3 regions of the Rhizobium sp. CC-YZS058 genome follow, and region 3 is predicted to be linked to each of the others. Evidence: riboswitches for the same ligand, from Rfam matches in the RefSeq annotation. Region 3 holds a riboswitch; each other region holds the start of a gene.

The links. Region 3 has a riboswitch for thiamine pyrophosphate ahead of U8330_RS13745 (FAD-dependent oxidoreductase). Riboswitches for the same ligand answer to the same signal wherever they lie in the genome.
Region 1: linked by a shared signal. The riboswitch ahead of thiB (thiamine ABC transporter substrate binding subunit) and the one ahead of U8330_RS13745 (FAD-dependent oxidoreductase) in region 3 are both predicted to bind thiamine pyrophosphate.
Region 2: linked by a shared signal. The riboswitch ahead of U8330_RS06430 (ABC transporter permease) and the one ahead of U8330_RS13745 (FAD-dependent oxidoreductase) in region 3 are both predicted to bind thiamine pyrophosphate.

What each region holds. Positions count from the first base shown of each region.
Region 1 covers NZ_JAYESJ010000001.1:3,695,004-3,701,585, forward strand. The annotation lists gene U8330_RS17685 (ABC-F family ATP-binding cassette domain-containing protein) at 1-409, opposite strand, end outside; gene U8330_RS17690 (thiamine diphosphokinase) at 412-1,062, opposite strand; TPP riboswitch at 1,140-1,248, shown strand; gene thiB (thiamine ABC transporter substrate binding subunit) at 1,294-2,316, shown strand; gene U8330_RS17700 (thiamine/thiamine pyrophosphate ABC transporter permease ThiP) at 2,370-3,977, shown strand; gene U8330_RS17705 (ATP-binding cassette domain-containing protein) at 3,974-4,747, shown strand; gene U8330_RS17710 (M48 family metalloprotease) at 4,968-6,503, shown strand; gene U8330_RS17715 (RNA polymerase factor sigma-32) at 6,575-6,582, opposite strand, start outside.
Region 2 covers NZ_JAYESJ010000001.1:1,331,108-1,337,689, forward strand. The annotation lists gene U8330_RS06410 (hypothetical protein) at 1-686, opposite strand, end outside; gene U8330_RS06415 (helix-turn-helix transcriptional regulator) at 619-1,086, opposite strand; gene U8330_RS06420 (hypothetical protein) at 1,710-1,892, opposite strand; gene U8330_RS06425 (GGDEF domain-containing protein) at 2,221-3,438, shown strand; TPP riboswitch at 3,547-3,651, shown strand; gene U8330_RS06430 (ABC transporter permease) at 3,781-4,536, shown strand; gene U8330_RS06435 (ABC transporter substrate-binding protein) at 4,567-5,517, shown strand; gene U8330_RS06440 (hydroxyethylthiazole kinase) at 5,514-6,290, shown strand; gene thiE (thiamine phosphate synthase) at 6,287-6,582, shown strand, end outside.
Region 3 covers NZ_JAYESJ010000001.1:2,855,796-2,862,377, forward strand. The annotation lists gene U8330_RS13725 (pseudouridine synthase) at 1-76, opposite strand, end outside; gene U8330_RS13730 (nucleoside deaminase) at 150-599, shown strand; partial or broken gene U8330_RS13735 (thiazole synthase) at 636-1,403, opposite strand; gene thiS (sulfur carrier protein ThiS) at 1,405-1,602, opposite strand; gene U8330_RS13745 (FAD-dependent oxidoreductase) at 1,599-2,582, opposite strand; TPP riboswitch at 2,783-2,894, opposite strand; gene U8330_RS13750 (GNAT family N-acetyltransferase) at 3,038-3,574, opposite strand; gene U8330_RS13755 (hypothetical protein) at 3,579-4,193, opposite strand; gene ileS (isoleucine--tRNA ligase) at 4,382-6,582, opposite strand, start outside.

The DNA.
Region 1 (6,582 bases), 840 kb from region 3:
CCGGCGCCATGACGCGGGCCAGCGCCGCGCGCCGCGCCTCGCCGCCCGACAGGGAAGCCGGGTCTTCCTCGCCTGTGAGGCCAAGATGCGAGAGCAGATAGGCGACCCGGTACGGATCATCCCCCGGTCCGAGGCCGGATTCCGCATAGGCCTGCACCGTGCGATGTGCGCCGAAATCCGGGGCCTGTTCCAGATAGCGCACGGTGGCCGAGGGGTGGCGGAAGACCTCGCCCGATTGCGGCTCCACCATGCCGGCCGCCACCTTGAGCAGCGTCGACTTGCCGGAGCCGTTGCGGCCGACCAGGCAGAGACGGTCGCCCGGCTCGAGCTGCAGGCCGGCACCGTCGAGCAGCGGGGTTCCCCCGAAGGTCAGCACGATGTCGTCGAGTTTCAGAATGGGTGGTGCCATGGTCAGGCTCCCGTCATGTCAAAGGGCCGGGCGAGCAGAAGCGCGCGGCCGGCGTTAAGCGTTAGGGTCACAGGCCCTTCCGCCACGTTGGAAATGGTCCGTGATGCCCCGAAGGGCAGGTCAAAGGCAGACAGCGGATAGCGGGCGCCGGCGATCGAGAGGCCGTTCAGCGCATCGAGCCCGAGCACGGAGAAGAGTGAGCCCTGGGGCAGGTCGACCGAGAGCCGGCCGTTCATCACCGGATAGGCTTCCTCCTCTCCGCTCGTCAGCAGCACCGCGATGCCGCGTTCGGCGAGCTCTACGGCATGCATGAGATGCATGAGCGCATGGTCGCTGCGCTCGCCGCCAAGCGCACCGACGAGGATCAGCCGGCTTGCCCCGCGCGCAAGCGCTGCGGCAACGGCGATCTCGCCATCCGTCTCGTTCTTGGCAGGCGGGTAAGGCTCGCGCGGCACGGCGTGGTAGGCGGCGCCCAGCGCTGTCGGCGTCGAGTCGAAATCGCCGATCCAGACCTCCGGCCTCAGGCCGAGTGCTGCCGCATGGCGCATGCCGCCATCGGCGGCAATCACGCGCGCGCCGGCAAGCGCTGCGGCAAGCCGGTCGGTCACGGTGACGGGGCCGCCGAGAAGAATGGCGAAGGGACTGTCGGTCATCGCACCGCCATAGCGCGAAGCGTGGCCTAGGGCAAAGGGCGATCTTGTCAAGCGCGGGCGCCCCGTCTACATCTCGCCTTGCTCTAACGGGGTGCCTTTCGGTTTCGAAGGGCTGAGAGGCCGCCTGGCCAACCCGCGGAACCTGATCCGGCTAACACCGGCGGAGGGATTAGACGCAGGCGCACCGCCGCTCTTTCCCCTTTGACGACGAACGAGAGAAGGAGACATGCGATGCGTGGCCGATGGCTGACTTCCCTGACCCCCGTTCTGGCGCTTGCGGCGCTCGGTCTTGCGACCGGCCCGGCCGCCGCCGAGGACAAGCGGGTGACCGTCTACACCTATGAGAGCTTCACCAGCGAATGGGGCCCTGGCCCGAAGATCGCCGCCGGCTTCGAAAAGACCTGCGGCTGCACGGTCGACTATGTCTCGGTCGCCGATGGCGTCGAGCTGCTGACCCGATTGAAGCTTGAAGGCGCCTCCTCCAAGGCGGATGTGGTGGTCGGTCTCGATACCAATCTTGTGGCCGAGGCCAAGGCGACAGGCTTCTTCGCGCCGCATGGCCTCGACGCAGCCGCACTGAAGGTTCCCGGTGGTTTCTCCGACGAGACCTTCCTGCCCTATGATTACGGCCACTTCGCCTTCGTCTACGACACGCAGACGCTGAAGACGCCGCCGAAGAGCCTGAAGGAGCTGGTCGAGGGCGATGCGTCGGAGAAGATCGTCATCGAGGATCCGCGCACCTCGACACCGGGTCTCGGCCTGCTGCTCTGGGTCAAGGCGGTCTATGGCGATGAGGCGCCGGCGGCCTGGGCGAAGCTGAAGGACCGCGTGCTGACGGTGACGCCCGGCTGGTCGGAGGCCTATGGCCTGTTCACCAAGGGCGAAGCGCCGATGGTGCTCTCCTACACGACCTCGCCGGCCTACCATATGGTGGAGGAAAAGACCGACCGCTATCAGGCGGCCGCCTTCTCGGAAGGCCATTACATCCAGATCGAGGTGGCAGGCCTGACCAAATCCAGCCACGACCCGGCGCTTGCCAAGGCCTTTCTCGCCTATCTCACCGGCAGCGAAGCGCAGACCGTTCTTCCCGTGACCAACTGGATGATGCCGGTCGCGACACCGGCCTCGCCGCTGCCGGACGCCTTCTCCAAACTCGTATCACCGGAAAAGACGCTGCTGATCCCTTCCGAAGACGTTGCGAAGAACCGCAAGGCCTGGGTGGATGAGTGGCTGGCGGCCATGAGCCGGGGCTGACGCCCTTGGCCCGTTCGCCGCACCCTTCCGTGCCGCAGCGGACGGCGGGCCGGCTGACGGTGGTGTTCGGCGTGGGGGCGCTTGCGGCCATCGCACTCTTCGTCCTCGTGGCGCTCCTGTCGCTCGGCCTTGCCACGCGGGACGAGGCTCGAGGCGGCGGGCTTTTCGATACCTATGTGCTGAACGCCGCGCGCTTCACCGTGCTGCAGGCGACGCTCTCGACGGCGCTGTCCGTTCTGCTCGCCGTGCCGGTGGCGCTGGCACTTGCCCGGCGGCGGCACTTCCTCGGCCGCGTCTGGCTGTTGCGGCTGATGGCCCTTCCGCTTGGCCTGCCGGCACTCGTGGGCGCCCTCGGCCTTCTCGGCATCTGGGGCCGGCAAGGGGTGATCAACCGGGTCTTCGAGCTGCTCGGCCTCGGTCAGCCGCTGTCGATCTACGGGCTGCAGGGGATCGTGATCGCCCATGTCTTCTTCAACCTGCCGCTGGCCGTGCGGCTGATGGTGGCCGGACTCGACCGGATACCCGGCGAATACTTTCTGCTTGGCGCCAATCTCGGTCTCTCCCGACTTTCGCTGCTCCGCTTCGTCGAGGGGCCGGTGCTGCGCGCGCTGATGCCGGGCATTGCCGGGCTCATTCTCATGCTGTGCGTCACCAGCTTCACGCTGGTGCTGACGCTGGGCGGGGGTCCGGGCGCGAGCACCATCGAGGTTGCCATCTACCAGGCGCTGCGCTTCGACTTCGACCCTGGCCGCGCGCTCAGCCTGGCCCTCGTCCAGCTGGCGATGACGGGCCTTCTGCTAGCCGGTCTGTCGCGTCTGGGCAGGCCGGCGCTGGCAGAGGCGACCGGCGGGCGGATCCAGCGCCGGTTCGACGGCGCGACGGCGGTGGCGAAGATCGGCGATGGCGCGGTGATCGCGCTTGCTGCGGTCTTCGTGGCCAGTCCGCTTGCCGCCGCGGTCGATGCAGGACTTCGCGCCGATCTCGGCCGCCTCGCGCGCGATCCGATGGTCCACCGTGCGACCATGACCAGCCTGACGATGGCAACCGCATCGGCACTTCTCGCCGTGCTCTCGGGCCTCGCCATGCTCAAGGCGCAGCAGGTGCTCGCCGCGCGGCGCGGTCGCCGGGCAAATGGGTTTGGACCCGCGCGGCTGATCGGCCTCGGCGTGTCCGCCGCGAGTTCCCTCGTGCTGCTGGTGCCGCCGGTCGTGCTCGGCGCAGGCTGGTTCCTTGCCCTGCGCCAGATCGGCGATGGGGCCGCCTTTGCGCCGGCCGTCATCGTCGCCATCAATGCGGTCATGGCCCTGCCCTTCGTCACCCGCATCCTCGCCCCCGCGCTCTTGACCCATGCCGCGCGAACCGGGCGGCTGGCGGATAGTCTCGGCCTGCATGGCTGGAGCCGTTTGGCACTGATCGACTGGCCGGTCCTGCGCAGGCCGATCGCCATGGCCCTTTCCTTCGCCGCCGCCCTGTCGCTCGGCGATCTCGGCGCCGTGGCCATTTTCGGCTCGAACGAGCTCATCACCCTGCCCTATCTTCTCTTCAGCCGCATGGGCGCCTATCGCAGCATGGACGCGGCGGGACTGGCGCTTCTGCTCGGTCTCGTCTGCCTTCTGCTGACGATGATCGGCACCGCACGCAGCGACACGGACCGTCCATGACCCCGCCTGCTCTTCCCGTCTCCCCCATCCCGGGCGCACCGACTCCGAATGTGCCGGCCTTGACCTTGAGCGAGACCCGCATCCGGTTCGCCGCCACCGAGCTTCGCTTCGACACGCAGATCCCCATGGGCTCGCTGGTCGCGGTCGTGGGTCCATCCGGCTCCGGCAAGTCGACGCTGCTCAATCTCGCAGCCGGGTTCGAACAGCCGGACAGCGGCCGGGTGCTCTTTTCCGATCGCGACATGACGGCGCTCGGCCCGGCCGAGCGCCCGGTCTCCATCGTCTTTCAGGACCACAACCTCTTCGCCCATCTGGATGTCGCCACCAATGTCGGCCTCGGCATCGATCCGGCGCTGCGGCTTCGCCCGGATGACCGGCAAAGGATCGCGGCCGCTCTGTCGGCCGTCGGTCTCGATGGCTTTGAAGGTCGGCAGCCGCCGACGCTGTCCGGCGGCGAACGCCAGCGGGTGGCGTTGGCCCGCGCTCTCGTGCGGCGGCGGCCCATTCTCCTGCTCGACGAGCCCTTCGCCGCCCTTGATCCCGGCCTTCGGCGGGAGATGACGGCGCTGATCCTGGCGCTGCACCGACGCGAGGCGTTGACGACGCTGATCGTGACGCACCATCCCGACGACGTGGCGGCGCTGGCAGACGCGGTCCTCTTCCTGTCCGACGGCCGCATTCTGCTGCAGGAGGAGGCAGGCCGGTTCCTGTCCCGTCGCGCGCCCCCGGAGGTAGCCCGCTTTCTGGGCAGAGCGGCGGAGCAAGGCTGAAGGATCTTGCCGTCTGCCACAATTTGACCGCCCGCCTGTGGCACCCGCGAAGGCGGATCGAGAGGGGTCCCGTTGCTGTTACACAACGCGGCAAGTATTTCGACGCGGAACGCTGTTCATCTCTCCCGCGAATCCGTTAAGCGGAAGCCTTGCGAAACGGGCGGCGGACAGAGGGCGCAGGCGGACAGCGACTGCGCCGCGCGGGACATGGGCTGAAGGCATGAACGACACCAGGCGGAGCAACCGCGAGCACAGGATCGGAGCAGGGGTTGCAGGCGCATTTGCGCGCACTCCGCGCCGGCTCGCGCAGCTGCTTGCCGGTCTCTCGCTCCTGACGCTTGCCAGCTGCACGACGGCCATCGAGCAGAGCTACGAACCGAGCGTCGCCCCGTCCTCCACGCCGCAGATCGTCGACGAGGTACAGAAGAACGATCCGCGCGCGCAAATGGGGGCGCGCGAGCACCCGCGCATCGTCGCCAGCTATGGCGGCGAGTACAAGGACGAGAAGACCGAGCGTCTTGTTGCCCGGATCACCGGCGCGCTGACCGCGGTGTCGGAAAACCCGAACCAGTCCTACCGGATCACGATCCTCAATTCGCCGGCGATCAACGCCTTCGCGCTGCCCGGCGGCTATCTCTATGTCACCCGCGGCTTGCTGGCGCTCGCCAATGACGCCTCGGAGGTGGCGGCCGTTCTTTCGCATGAAATGGCGCATGTGACCGCGAACCACGGCATCCAGCGCCAGCAGCGCGAGGAGGCGGAGGTGATCGCCAGCCGCGTCGTCTCCGAGGTGTTGTCGAGCGACCTCGCCGGCAAGCAGGCCTTGGCACGCGGCAAGCTCAGGCTTGCCGCCTTTTCGCGCAACCAGGAGCTCCAGGCCGATGTGATCGGCGTGCGCATGCTGGGCGAAGCCGGCTACGATCCCTATGCCGCGGCGCGTTTCCTCGATGCCATGGCCGCCTATGCGCGCTTCTCCTCGGTCGATCCCGATGCCGACCAGAGCCTCGACTTCCTGTCCAGCCATCCGAGCGCGCCGCAGCGCGTGGATCTCGCCCGCCGCCACGCCCGCGCCTTCGGCGCTGAAGGGACGATCGGCGATCGTGGCCGCGACTATTATCTCGACGGCATCGACGGTCTGCTGTTCGGCGACAGCCCGCAGGAAGGCTATGTCCGCGGCCGCACCTTCCTTCACGGCAAGCTCGGCATCCGCTTCGACGTGCCGGAAGGGTTCCGGATCGACAACAAGGCCGAGGCGGTTCTCGCCACCGGCCCCGGCGACATCGCCATCCGCTTCGATGGCGTCGCCGATACGGAAAAGCGCAGCCTGACCGATTATATCGGCAGCGGCTGGGTGACCGGGTTGAAGCCGGACACGATCCACGCGATCGACATCAACGGGTTGGAAGCCGCAACGGCGCGGGCCTCGGCCGAGCGCTGGGACTTCGACGTCACCGTCATCCGCATCGACAGCCAGATCTATCGCTTCCTGACTGCGGTGCCGAAGGACATGCCGGCGCTCGAACCGACGGCGGACATTCTGCGCGCCTCCTTCCGACGCATGACGCCGCAGGAGGTCGCGTCGCTGAAGCCGCTGCGGATCCGCGTCGTAACCGTTGGGCCGAACGATACCGCCGCCACCCTTTCGGCCCGGATGCTGGGGACCGATCGCAAGCTCGACCTGTTCCGCATGCTGAACGACCTGCAGATGGCAACCCCGCTGCGGCCGGGCGACCGCGTCAAGATCATCACCGAGTAACGCCTCTGCGAACGAGGAAAGCCCGCCGATTGGGCGGGCTTTCGGGGCAGGGAAGGATGTGGCGGCGCCGGTCAGTGCG
Region 2 (6,582 bases), 1.5 Mb from region 3:
TTGGCATCCCTGCCAGGGGACGCCGAGAAAAGCGACAGTGCCGACCGGACTGGGCTGCCGGCGGGGCGGGCGGCGGCGGACAGGCCTTGCAGCGCCTGGCGTACCTCCTCGTCGGCCGGGTCATGCACGAGAAGGGGAACGGCCGCGGCCTGCAGGGCCTCATCGCCTGCCGCGCCGCGATGGGCGGTCAGGCACTGAAAGAAGCAGGTGCGCAGCAGCAGAAGATGAGTCGTGCGGACGCCGGTGATCCAGTGCTCGATCGCCGGCTCGTGGCGAAGATCGCGATCGAGGAAGCCGCGCGAAACTGCCCCGGTCAACCAGGCGAGCCGAGCCACCGGCCGGTCTGCCGTCGGCATCAGGTCGAGGTCGCAGGACAACATGGCCGCGTTGCGCCGAAGGCGGGCGCCCTCCGCGATGACGACTGGGGTCTCGCCGAGTGCCAGCCGCATGCGGCGAAGCGCCGAGCGCAGATTGGTATCGGCCGCTTCGTCCTGGGCATTCGGCCAGAGAAGATTGGCGAGGTCCCGCCGATGGCGGGCGCCGTCGGGCTGTGTGCAGAGAAAGGCGAGGAGCAGAAGAACCTTGTCGGGGCAGCTGACCGCTGCCCCGCTTGCGTTCCTAAGCGTCAGTTCCCCGAGCGTGATCAGCCTGAAGCTCATCGCCGCCGGCTCTGCGACGCTGGTCATCTTCGGCTCCTCCCATGCTGCCGGCGAGCGACTTGGTCAGCGCGACGATCGACTGGCGGACTTTCGTATCGGTGATGGCGAAGAAGGCGCGGTTGAGTTCCATGCCTTCCTTGGTGCTGACAAATCCTGCAACATCCTGCGCTTCGCCCAGGCCGCCTTCCTTCTCCGGCTCGCCGCCATTTTCGAAGAAGAAGCTGATCGGCACCTTCAGGACGTCGGCAATATGCTGAAGGCGGCTGGCGCCGACGCGATTGGCGCCCTTCTCGTATTTCTGGACCTGCTGAAATGTAACGCCCAGCTGTTCGGCAAGCTTCGTCTGGCTCATGCCGAGCATCAGGCGGCGAAGGCGGATGCGAGAACCGACATAGACGTCGATCGGATTACCGGGAATGAGTGGCATAGGGGCCTCTGTAGGGTTCTGTCAGAACGCAGTGAATGATGCTGGAGCGGATTGACTTATGCAACCGGACCTCATCTGTTCGACACGTCCTCAGACTAGTTATTTTTGCTAGTGCTGAAATTCTGGTAAGTGTCTACGTACATTATCGCCCATCGTAAATGGGCTTATGCCTCCACCGTATCATTATTTTCAGTATATGCGCAATTTTGCACGCTGCGTCCTGACGTTGCACAAACGGACCATGATGTCAAAGGTCTGAGCGCCGAAGATCGCAAAGTGGTAAAACAGCGCTGACCAATTCGCGTTCAGTACGCGGTTCAACCTGTCGATACAGTGTCAGGGTTGCGGAAAAGCCGGTTGGATCGCTGAGTGCTGCCGGCGCCGCGGTCGCTCCGCCGTAGATTCGTTCGTGTTCAATTACGCTTCAAGGCCGAACGCAGGGGGAGGGGAATAAGAAGCAAGGACGAACAAACGTCTGGTCTCGGCCGATCAGACTTCTCCCGTGCCATCACGAGGGGACGAGAGGCAGAGCGGGCCGGCCTTTCCTGACGCCGGATGTCGATCGGGGCCGACAGGCCTGGCGTTGGGCGGCCTGCCGATGCCAGCCGCCATGGGGAAGGGGATCAGTGGCTGGTCCGCTCGCGCGCTTCGCGAATGGCGGCGAGGATCTTTTCGCCCGGCTTGGCGGAGAGGGCCGCCACGCGAACCCGCATTTCCTCACGCGCGGCTTCAGCCCGCCGGCGCGATGCTTCGCCCTGGGCCAGAAGCATGCGCACGCTCTCGCGAATTTCGATCTGCTCTTCCATCTCGACCTCACTGCTTGACCGTCAGCCGGCGGATCGATGCCGCCGTTCGGCCCTTGCCATCCATTCCTCGGATGCCGTCAAAGGCTTGGAAGACCGAATCGCCCCCGGAACCGGGGCAGGGAACTTGTGCCGGGGGCGTTCGATCTGTTCCCTATATGTTCTCTTATCCACAGCTTGTCAACAGGCTGGCCACCGTGGCATTGCCGGAATTGGGCATGCGCCGTGAGGTTGTAACCTGCTGTCAACCAAACGCGGCAATCTTGTGGCTGCGGTAGGGAACCGGAAAGAACCGAGCCTCTATGGTCGCATTCGAAACCGGAACGTCATCATGCAGTTGAGTCTCTTCACACTCTATACGATCGGCCTCGGAACGCTGGCCGTGGCCGCCGTGATGACGATCTGGGAACGCCACTTCAATTCCGAGCGCGCACGCGAGCTGACCTTCTGGACCATCGGCTATGCGATCATGGGGCTTGGGTGTGCGCTGCTTCTCGGCAGGCCCACCTTGCCCATGGTCGTCAGCCAGGGCGTGACCAATATCCTCATCGTCAGCGGTTATCTGCTGCTGCTGGCGGGCGCCATGCCGTTTGTGGGTGTGCGCCTGCCGCGGACCGTGCTGGTCATATCCTGTGTCGTCGGCGTGATCTGGCTCTTCGTCGGGCCGCTTCTCTCCTACGCGGCCTGGAGCGCGGTCGGCAGCTTCTTCATCGCCATCCCCTGCTTCACGCTGGCGCTGATGCTGGTCTTGAACGGCACGACCGGAACCACGCGCTCCTGGGTCCTGGCATCCGTCGTCTTCGGCCTGCACGGCATGGTCTATCTGGCGCGCGTCGTCGTCATCCCCTTCGCCTATTCGCTGAACCAGCAAGGCGTTCTCGACAGCGTCGCCCTGTTCACCATGTTCGAAGGCGTGCTCTTTTCCATGGCGGCGCCGATGGCGCTTCTTTCCCTGACCCGCGAGGAAAGCCGCCACCTGCTGCTCCGCGCCTCGCAGACGGATTTCCTCACCGGGCTCGACAATCGCCGCGCCTTCACGCAGCGCGCGACGCCCGTCATCGCCGCCCATTCGGCGGATGCGGGTTCCGCGCCCCTGCTCGTGCTCTTTGATCTCGACAATTTCAAACAGATCAACGACCGCTACGGCCATGAATCCGGCGACCAGGTGCTGACGATCTTCGCGCGCGTTGCAAAAGACGTCCTCAGTCAAGAGGACTGCGTCGCCCGCATGGGGGGCGAGGAGTTTGCGGCACTGCTCGTCGGCCGGGATCTCGCCACCGCCCAGCAGCTTCTCAGAACAATTGCCGCCCGCTTTACGGTGGAGGTTCTCGCCGAAACGGCCGTGACCCGCCATGTCACCTTCAGCGCCGGGCTGGTTGCTGTCGGCACCGACGATACGCTGCGCTCGCTGATGACCACGGCGGACCGGCTGCTCTACCGCGCCAAGCAGGCTGGCCGCAATCGCGTCGAAACGGAGCTCGACCCCCCGCTGCCCGGCGAAGAGGAAACCGAAGTTCCCGCCTATCCGGCAAGGGCCGCCACCGGCTGACGCTCGGATCAACAACACGAACGCCGTGCGGGAACGATCCGTGTGAGGCGACGCCGGAGCATCCGGTGGATGCCCGGTTGACATCATCGCCTTTTCCCGCCACTCCTTGGCTCTTCCGAGGGGAGCACCGGACGGTGCTGAGATGGGCGTGGAGCCTGGACCCTTGAACCTGATCCGGGTCATACCGGCGTAGGAACGGAAACAGGCGCTTCGGTGATGCACCTTCCCCCGTCTTCGCTTGCTCGGATCTCCATGATGTGTGTCAGGAGATCGTTGATGTGTGCTGCCGTCCCGCTTTTCGCCTTCCGCCGATCCCGCCGCCAGCCAGAGCGTTGATCCGCCATGCAGGCGCGGCATGCGGCGCTCGGCCTCCTCGGTGTCCTCGCTCTTTGGCAAGGAGCAGTCGCGGCAAGGCTGCTGCCCTCCTATGTGCTGCCGGCGCCCGCCGCGGTGGCGGCAACGCTGTGGCGGCAACGGGACTTCCTCCTCGACCAGACCGCGATCACGCTCGGCGAGATCGGGGCCGGGCTCGTGCTCGGCAGCCTGTTCGGTGCAGCGGTCGCCTTCGGGCTCGCCGCCTGTCCCCGGATCGGGCGCATTGCCTGGCCGATGCTCGTGGTGCTGCAGGCCTTTCCCGTCTTCGTGCTGGCGCCGATCCTCGTTCTCTGGCTCGGCTTCGGCATGGCCTCCAAGGTGGCGATGACGCTGATCATCATCTTCTTCCCCGTCGCCTCCGCCTTTGCCGACGGGCTCAACCGCACGCCGCCGGCCGTGCTCGATGCGGCGGCGCTGACGGCGGCAAGCCCGTTCCAGGTCTTGACCCGCCTGCGCGTGCCGCTGGCTCTGCCGAGCCTCGTCTCCGGCCTGCGGGTCGCCGCGCCGCTCGCCCCGCTCGGCGCCGTCGTCGGCGAATGGGTGGGCGCCTCCGGCGGCCTCGGCTTCGTCATGGTGCAGGCCAATGCGCGCATGCAGGCCGACATGGTCTTTGCCGCCATGGCGCTGCTGGCGCTCCTCTGCGTGGTCCTGCGCCTCGCCATCGACCGGCTGACCGCCGGTCTCGCCCCCTGGGCGCGCGAAACCCCACCCACATCCGACTGACAGTTTTAGGAAAATTCGATGCCCCGACCGATCCTGCGCCTTCTTGCAGCAGCCGTTCTCCTGACAGCGACCGCTTTGGCAAGCGCCCCGCCTGCCGCTGCAGCGGACAGGCTGACCGTCATGCTCGAATGGTTCGTCAACCCCGATCACGCGCCGTTGGTTGTGGCGCAGGAGAAGGGGTTCTTCGCGCAGGAGGGCCTGGAGGTCACGCTGGTGCCGCCTTCCGATCCCTCCTCCGTGCCGCGGCTCGTTTCGGCTGGCCAGGCCGAGATTGGCCTCCACTACCAGCCGAGCCTCTATCTCGATCGCGAAGCCGGGCTGCCGCTGAAACGGTTCGGCACGCTGGTCGAAACGCCGCTCAACACGCTGACGGTGCTGAAGGACGGCCCGATCAAGGGCATTGCCGATCTCCAGGGCAAGACGATCGGCTTCTCGGTCTCGGGCTTCGAGGATGCGCTGGTCAAGCGCATGCTGACGGCCGCCAATGTCGATCCGGCCACCGTCACCTTCGTCAATGTCAATTTCGCGCTCACCCCCTCGCTGATCGGCGGCAAGGTCGATGCGACGATCGGCGGTTATCGCAATTTCGAGCTGACCCAGATGCGGCTCGAAGGTCATGAGGGGCGCGCCTTCTTTCCCGAGGAGAACGGCGTTCCGGCCTATGACGAACTGATCTTCGTCACCCGCGATGATCTGATCAACGATCCGCGCCTGCCGCGCCTCCTGGCGGCGGTGGAAAAGGCAACGATCTACCTGACCAATCACCCGCAGGAGTCGCTTGATCTGTTTCTGAAGGCCTATCCGGCCCTCGACGATGCGCTCAATCGCCAGGCCTTTGCCGACACGCTGCCCCGCTTTGCCAAGCGCCCCGCGGCGCTCGATGCCGCGCGCTACCGGCGCTTCGGGACCTTCCTGGTCGAGGCAGGCCTTCTGAAGGCAGCGCCTGACATCGCCTCGCTTGCCGTGGAGCTCGGCCGATGACGGGCATCCTTACGGGCCGACAGGCGGCCGAAATCCTCGAACGGCTGCGAACCCGGCGTCCGCGCGTGCATTGCCTGATGAACACGGTGGTCCAGAAGTTTACCGCCGACGGCATTACGGCGGTCGGCGGCATTCCGTCGATGACCGCGTCGCCCGAGGAGATCGAGGACTTCGTGGGACGTGCCGATGCGCTGACCGTCAACCTCGGCACGCTGGATGCCGGCCGGCGGGCGGTGATCCTGACGGCGGTAGAGGGCGCGGCCGCGCGCGGCATTCCCTGGGTGCTCGATCCGGTCCATTGCGACTATTCGCAAAGCCGGCTCGCCTTCGCCCGCCTGCTGATCGAGCGCGGCCCGAGCGCGGTGCGCGGCAACCGGGCGGAGATGGCGTTGATCGGCGAGCGCTCCGACGGCCTCAGCATCACCACCGGACCGGCGGACCGGCTTCGCGAGGGTGCCCGACTGATCGACGTGAAGAACGGCCATGGCCTGATGGCGGCGGTCACCGGGACCGGATGCCTGTCTGGCGGGGTGATCGCGGCCTGCATGGCGGTGGAGCCCGATCCCTTCACGGCGGCGGCCGCCGCTCTGTCGATCACGGGTGTGGCGGCCGAACTGGCCGCGGAAAGCGCATCCGGCCCCGGCAGCTTCGGCACGGCCTTGCTGGACCACCTCTATTCGCTCGATGGGCAGACGCTGGAGGCGCGGGCGCGCTATGCGGCAGGACAATCTGCGGCAGGACGATTTGTGGCAGGACAGGGAGACGCAGAATGACGACGGTCGATTTCCGGCTGAATGCGATCGTGGACGGATCGCTCGCCGATGTGGCGGATCTGGCCGTCCTGGCGGCCGAGGCCGTACGGGGCGGCGCGACGCTGGTCCAGTATCGCGACAAGCAGGCCTCGTCCCGCCGCATGGTCGAGCAGGCGGTGGCGATCCGGGCGGCGATCGAGGGACGTGGCGTGCCGCTGCTCATCAATGATCGTGTCGATGTGGCGCTCGCCGCCGGGGCGCACGGGGTGCATCTGGGTGCCGAGGATCTGGAGGCGGAAACGGCCCGGCGGCT
Region 3 (6,582 bases):
GCTTGAAGCCGGAGGATTTGCTGCCGGTGGGGCGGCCGGATGCGGCGCCGCGCGGGGGCTTGTCTTTGGATGTCATTTGTGTTGCCTGCCTTTTCGGCTCTCCTATCAGGTCGGGGCCAAAGGGTTAAGAGGAAATCGGCGCGCAAGGGATGGTCGGGACCGGCGGTTACATGGACGTGGCCTTGCGCGAGGCACGCGCGGCCGGCGCACGGGGCGAAGTCCCGGTGGGCGCGGTCATCGTCGTGGACGGCGCCGTAATCGCGGCCGCCGGCAACCGCACGCGCGAGCGCTCCGACCCGACTGCGCATGCCGAGGTCGAAGCCATTCGCGCCGCCGCGCAGGCGCTGGGCAGCGAGCGGCTGACCGAGGCGGATCTCTACGTGACGCTGGAACCCTGCGCCATGTGTGCCGCCGCCATTTCCTTCGCCCGGATCCGACGGCTCTATTACGGCGCCGAGGACGCAAAGGGCGGCGCGGTGGACCACGGCCCCCGCTTCTACCACCAGCCCACCTGCCATCACGCGCCCGAGGTCTATTCCGGCCTCGGCGAGGTGGAGGCGGCCCGCATCCTCAAGGACTTCTTCGCCGCGCGGCGGTGACCGGGACGGCGAACCGTCACCCTTCAGGCAAAGAGAGAGCGCCCGGCCGATCACCGGCGTGGACGGCACGGCCATGTCGCGCGGCTCCAGCATGCCGGCGCGGTAGGCGCAGGCGCCGGCCGCGACCGCCTGGGCAAAGGCTTCGGCCATGGCCGGGGGATCGGCCGCGCCGGCAACGGCAGTGTTGAGCAGCACCGCATCATAACCGAGCTCCATCACCGCCGCCGCATGCGAGGGACGCCCGATCCCAGCATCGACGATCAGCACCGTCTCGGGAAAGGCGGCGCGCATGGCTTTGAGCGCAGTCCAATTCTGCGGCCCCATGGCGCTGCCGATCGGTGCGCACCACGGCATCAGCAGCGCGCAGCCGGCGTTGAGCAGCGTCTCGCCGACACCCAGATCGTCGGTCGTATAGGGAAAAATCTGAAAGCCATCGGCGGCGAGAACACGGGCCGCCTCGGCGAGCTCGAAGACGTTCGGCGCCAGCGTGTCGTGGTTGCCGATGACCTCGAGCTTGATCCAGTTGGTCGCAAACAGCTCGCGCGCCATCTGCGCCGTCAGGATCGCCTCGCGCGCGCTGGTGCATCCGGCCGTATTGGGCAGCACGCGCACGCCCAGCTCGCGAATAAGCCCGAGGAATGCGCCGCCCTGCCGCCCGCCGGCCATTTCCCGGCGCAGCGACACGGTGACGATGCCCGTCCCCGACCGCCGCACCGCCTCCGAGAGCACGGCCGGCGCCGGATAGCCTGCCGTGCCGAGCAGCAGCCGCGAGGCGATCGTCTCGCCATAGAGCGTGATCGTCATCTCAGCCTCCCTGCATCGGCGAGAGAACCTCGATGCGGTCGCCCGGCCTGAGAGGATGGGCGGCACGCTCTTCGCGGTGGACGAGTTCGCCATTGACGGCGGTCGCCAGCCAGTCGCCCTCGAAATCAAGTGCGGTGAGCAGCGCGGCCAGGCGGTCGACCGCGCAGTCCACGGTTTCTCCATTCACGGTCAGGATCATGCCGTTTTCCTTTCTGTCGTCATGCGGGAAGCGGTCAGGCGCGCCGCAAGCTCCAGGGCGAGTGCCGGGGCAAGCAGGAAGCCGTGGCGATACATGCCGGCCAGCGCAAAGCCCTCGGCCGTTTCGACCAGGCGCGGCACATTGTCGGGAAAGGCCGGGCGCACGCCGGTGCCGGTCTCCACGATCCGCGCTTCGGCAAGGGCGGGATGCAGCGCATAGGCAGCGTTCAGCAGTTCCATCATCGAGCGGACGGACACAGGGCCGGCATCCTCGGTCTCGATCATCGTCGCGCCGACCATGAGGCGGCTCCCGCCGCGCGGCACCAGATAAAGGGGATGACGCGGATGGAGGAGGCGGACGGGGCGGGACAGGGTGATGTCGCGGGTTTCGAGGATCAGCATTTCCCCGCGGACACCGCGCAGCCCGGCGATCCCGCCGATGGCATCCGGTCCCCGGCAATCGACCACGACCTCGTCCTTTCCGCCCGGCAAGGCCTCCTGACCGAAGAGAAAGCGGACGCCCTGTCGCAGGGCGGCATCGTGGAGCCCCTGCAGCGCCTTGCGCGGATCGAGATGCGCCTCGGTCTCGAAGAAGAGGCCCGTATCGAAGCGATGGCCGAGATCGGGCTCCAGCGCCGCGATTGCCGCAGCCTCCACCCGGCGATGGCCTGTGGTCCGCGCAGCGAACCGGGCAAGATCTGCCCGGTCGCGCGGGTGGCTGAGGACGAGCGTGCCACGCTGCGTGACCGAACCGGGCACTGCCGCTTCCCACCAGGCGGCGGCCGTGCGGCCACGCTCCACCACGCTCGGGTCCGCCACCTCCCCTTCGCAGAACGGCGCCAGCATGCCGCCGGCCCAATGCGAGGCGCCGAGGCCGATGGCGGGACGACGCTCGACCACCGTCACGTGAAGTCCGTGACGCGCCAGCTCCAGCGCCGCAGCCAGGCCGGCGACGCCCGCACCCCGAACGACGACGCTCATGGCTTTTGCCTGCGAGAGACGGCCAGAGCCGGCCATCCTGCGACAGCGAGAGGAAGGACGGGAAGCGGGCAAGCAGGGTGCGATGGCTCGTTCGATCGCGGCATCATCGTCAGGCGCATGGTGCAGGCTCCGACCAAAAGGAGACCCGTTCCTGCCGCAAGAGGATGATACCACGAAGGCGGCACGCGCTGCGCGCTCGGCCCGAGATGGCTGCACCGTCCCTCCGCCAGCATGAACTGGATCAGGTTCAACGGGTCACTGCGCGCTCAGGCAGTTTCTCAGCCCCCTGCCGGGGCTCCCCTGGTGATGGGGGAAGACTGCCCGAGCGAGCGGGAGGATGTCAAGATCGTGGTGAGACGGCCGCAGGGGAACCGCGTGAGCGCGGCCGCAAGAGGCCTGAAGACAGGAGGCGACCAAAAGGCCGCGGCACCGGCGTCGAGACGATGATCCCTCGCTCAGCCTTCAGCGAAATCCTTCAGCGCCTGGCCGTCGAGCCGGTAGCGGATCCATTCCCTCTGGGGGGCGGCGCCGATGGCGTTGTAGGCGCGGATGGCGGGTTCGTTCCAGTCGAGCACGCTCCACTCGAAACGGCCACAGCCTTCGGCGACCGCGATGCGGGCGAGTTCGCGCAGCATCAGGCGGCCGGCGCCGGCGCCGCGCGCTTCGGGCGTGACATAGAGGTCTTCGAGATAGAGACCGTTGCGGGCGAGCCAGGTGGAATAGCTGAAGAACCAGACGGCAAAGCCGATCGGCTCCGCCTGTCCGGGAGATTGCTCGTTCCCTGCCGGCGCGGCATCGCAAAGCCGCTCGCAGATGAGCGCCTGCGTGATCGAGCCTTCGCCGAAGATCGACTGGGTGACGCTGTCGAGCGTCGCCTCGACCTCGTGCAACGCGCGCTCATACTCGGCAAGTTCCCGAACGAAGCGCAGGATGGTCGGTGCGTCCGCAGGGGTCGCGCGGCGCAGGCGCAGGCAAGACGGTGATGAAGTCATGCGCTTAGAAAATCTGCCACCACTGCTTGCCGCTGCCTTGGATCTGCGCGGCCTTCTTGCGCTCGCGCTCCTTCTGCTGCTCCGGCTCGCCGAGATCGGCCATGGCCTCTTCCGGCACCTGGCGATAGGCGAGCGGCGGATCCGACAGCGACCGACGCTGGTCGGAATAGGCGCCCATCTGCAGGCGGCGGGCTTCGCGATAGGCCTCCGTCTGTTCAGCCGCCGTCAGCTGGCGGCCATTGGCCGAGGCCTTGGCGAGCGGCGATACATAGCCGGGCGTATTCTTGTTGGCGTCTGCCTCTTCGCGCAGGCGCTGGCGCGTTTCCTCCGGGCTTTCCACCCAGGCCGGATTGTCGGCCACGGCCGATTTCTGCGGCGCGACGAGGGCGACGCGCTCCTGGGCCGGCGGCAGGACAAGGCCGGGCCGCGGCTGGTATTTCAGGTTTTTCGGCGCGCCCGACTCCATGCTGACCGAAGAGCCGATGTCGTCCATCAGCTGCTCGCCGGCGGTCTTGTCCGTTCCGTAGGTTGGGCCACCGATGCAGCCTGTGAGGGTCAGGCCCGCGACGAGAACCGCGACGAGGCCGGCACCGGCCCGAAACTGTCGTGTCATACGCATGAAATCCTTCCAGCCAAGCCTTCTGCCCAGTGCCCCTTGCCCCGAGCCCCTTGCCCGCGGACCACGCGCGCCCCGCCTGTCCGCTCTCGTCCCCTTGGCGGAGAAATCCGCCGAATTTCAGGCAGATCTACCGGATTATGCGCAGGAGCGCAATTGACCCGGCAGAGCTGCCGCTGATCACGGCGCCCTCAGGCGCCGTAGCCGAGCTCGCGCAGCGCCGCCGCATCGCGGGCCGAGACATCGGGGAACGCCGGATCGCTGCCGACATCGGTCGTCACCTTCCAGGAGCGGGCGCATTTGGTGCCTGCCGCCAGCGTCGGCTCGACGGCGACCGTCGGCACATCCTCCAGTCGGAAGGCCGCCTGCGGACCCTGTCCCGCCAGCACGGTGATGCCGGAGGTGATGCAGATCTCGGCGAAATCGAGGCCATCGAGGGCCGAAAGCAGCGCCGGATCGTCGATGTGAACAGTCGGTGCGGCCTCGAGCGAGGCGCCGATGCGCTTGTCCTTGCGCTCGATCTCCAGCGCGCCGGTGACGGCGCGCCGCACGGTGCGCACCTTGCGCCAGGTCTCGGCCACCGCCTCGTTCCGCCACTCGGCCGGAATGGCCGGGAACTGTTCGAGATGAACGGACACGGCAGAGGGGTCGCGCGAGAGCCAGGCTTCCTCGGTCGTGAACGGGATCATCGGCGCGAACCACAGCACCAGGCAATCGAAGAGCTTGCGGATGACGTGGAGCGCCGCACGCCGCTTGAGGCTCGATGGCGCCTCGCAATAGAGCGTGTCCTTGCGGATGTCGAAATAGAAGGCGGACAGCTCGACATTGGCGAAATCGGTCAGCGCCCGGGTGATGCGCTTGAAGTCGAAGTCGTCATAGGCCTTGCGCACCAGCTCGTCGAGCTCGGCGAGGCGATGCAGCATCAGCTTTTCGAGATCCGGCAGATCGGCATAGGCGATCTCCTCGCCCGTGTCGTGGGCGAGCGTGCCGAGCATCCAGCGCAGCGTGTTGCGGATCTTCCGGTAGGCGTCGATGTTGGTCTGGATGATCGTCTTGCCGACGCGAAGGTCTTCGGCATAGTCCGAGCTCATGACCCACAGGCGCAGGATATCGGCGCCGGCATCCTTCATCACGTCCTGGGGCGCGGTCACATTGCCCTTGGACTTCGACATCTTCTCCCCCTTCTCGTCCATGATGAAGCCGTGGGTGACGACGGCATCATAGGGCGCGCGGCCGCGCGTCGCGCAGCTTTCGAGAAGCGAGGAATGGAACCAGCCGCGATGCTGGTCGGAGCCTTCCAGATAGACATCCGCCGGCCATTTGAGATCCGGGCGGTCTTCGAGCGTGAAGGTGTGGGTCGAGCCCGAATCGAACCAGACGTCGAGAATATCGGTGACCATCTGCCAGCGGTCGCCGTCATGGCCATTGCCGAGGAAACGCTCCTTGGCGCCGGCCGCGAACCAGGCATCGGCGCCTTCCTTCTCGAAGGCCTCCAGGATGCGGCCGTTGACCTCCTCGTCCTTCAGGACCTCGCCGTCCTTGTCGGCGAAGACGCAGATCGGCACGCCCCAGGCCCTTTGACGGGACAAGACCCAGTCCGGCCGCTGCTCGATCATCGCGCGCAGCCGGTTCTGGCCGCCGGCGGGGACGAAGCGGGTCTCGTCGATGGCGGAGAGCGCGCGCGAACGCAGCGTCGTGCCGTCGCTAAGCGTCTTGTCCATAAAGACGAACCATTGCGGCGTGTTGCGGAAGATGACCGGCTTCTTCGAGCGCCAGGAATGCGGGTAATCGTGCTTGATGCGGCCGCGCGCGAACAGCGTGTTGGCGGCGATCAGCGCCTCGGTGACACGCTTGTTGGCATCGCCCTTCTTGCCGTTGTCGTCGAGCACGCGGGCCGCGCCCCCTTCCGCCGAGGGGCCGAAGCCCGGCGCCTCGTCGGTGTAGAAGCCGGCATCGTCGACCGGGAACGGGATCTTCGTCTCGATGCCGCGGGCCTCCAGCGCCCGCACATTCGCCATCCAGGCCTCGAAGTCCTCGCGGCCATGGCTGGGTGCGGTATGCACGAAGCCGGTGCCGGCATCGTCGGTGACATGGTCACCGTCGAGCAGCGGCACGGCGAAGGTATAGCCGAGATCGGCGAGCGGGTGGGCGCAGGTGATGGCAGCGAGTTCGCCGGCCTCGACCGTCCGCAGCCGCCTGTATTCGAGCTTGGCCTTGGCGAAGGCCTCGCCGGCCAGCTTATCCGCAAAGATCAGCTTTTCGCCGGGCTGGGGACCAAAGTCGTTGGTGGCCGCTGTGACCTCATAGAGGCCGTAGGAGATGCGCGCCGAATAGGAGATCGCCCGGTTGCCGGGGATGGTCCAGGGGGTCGTGGTCCAGATGACGACGGACG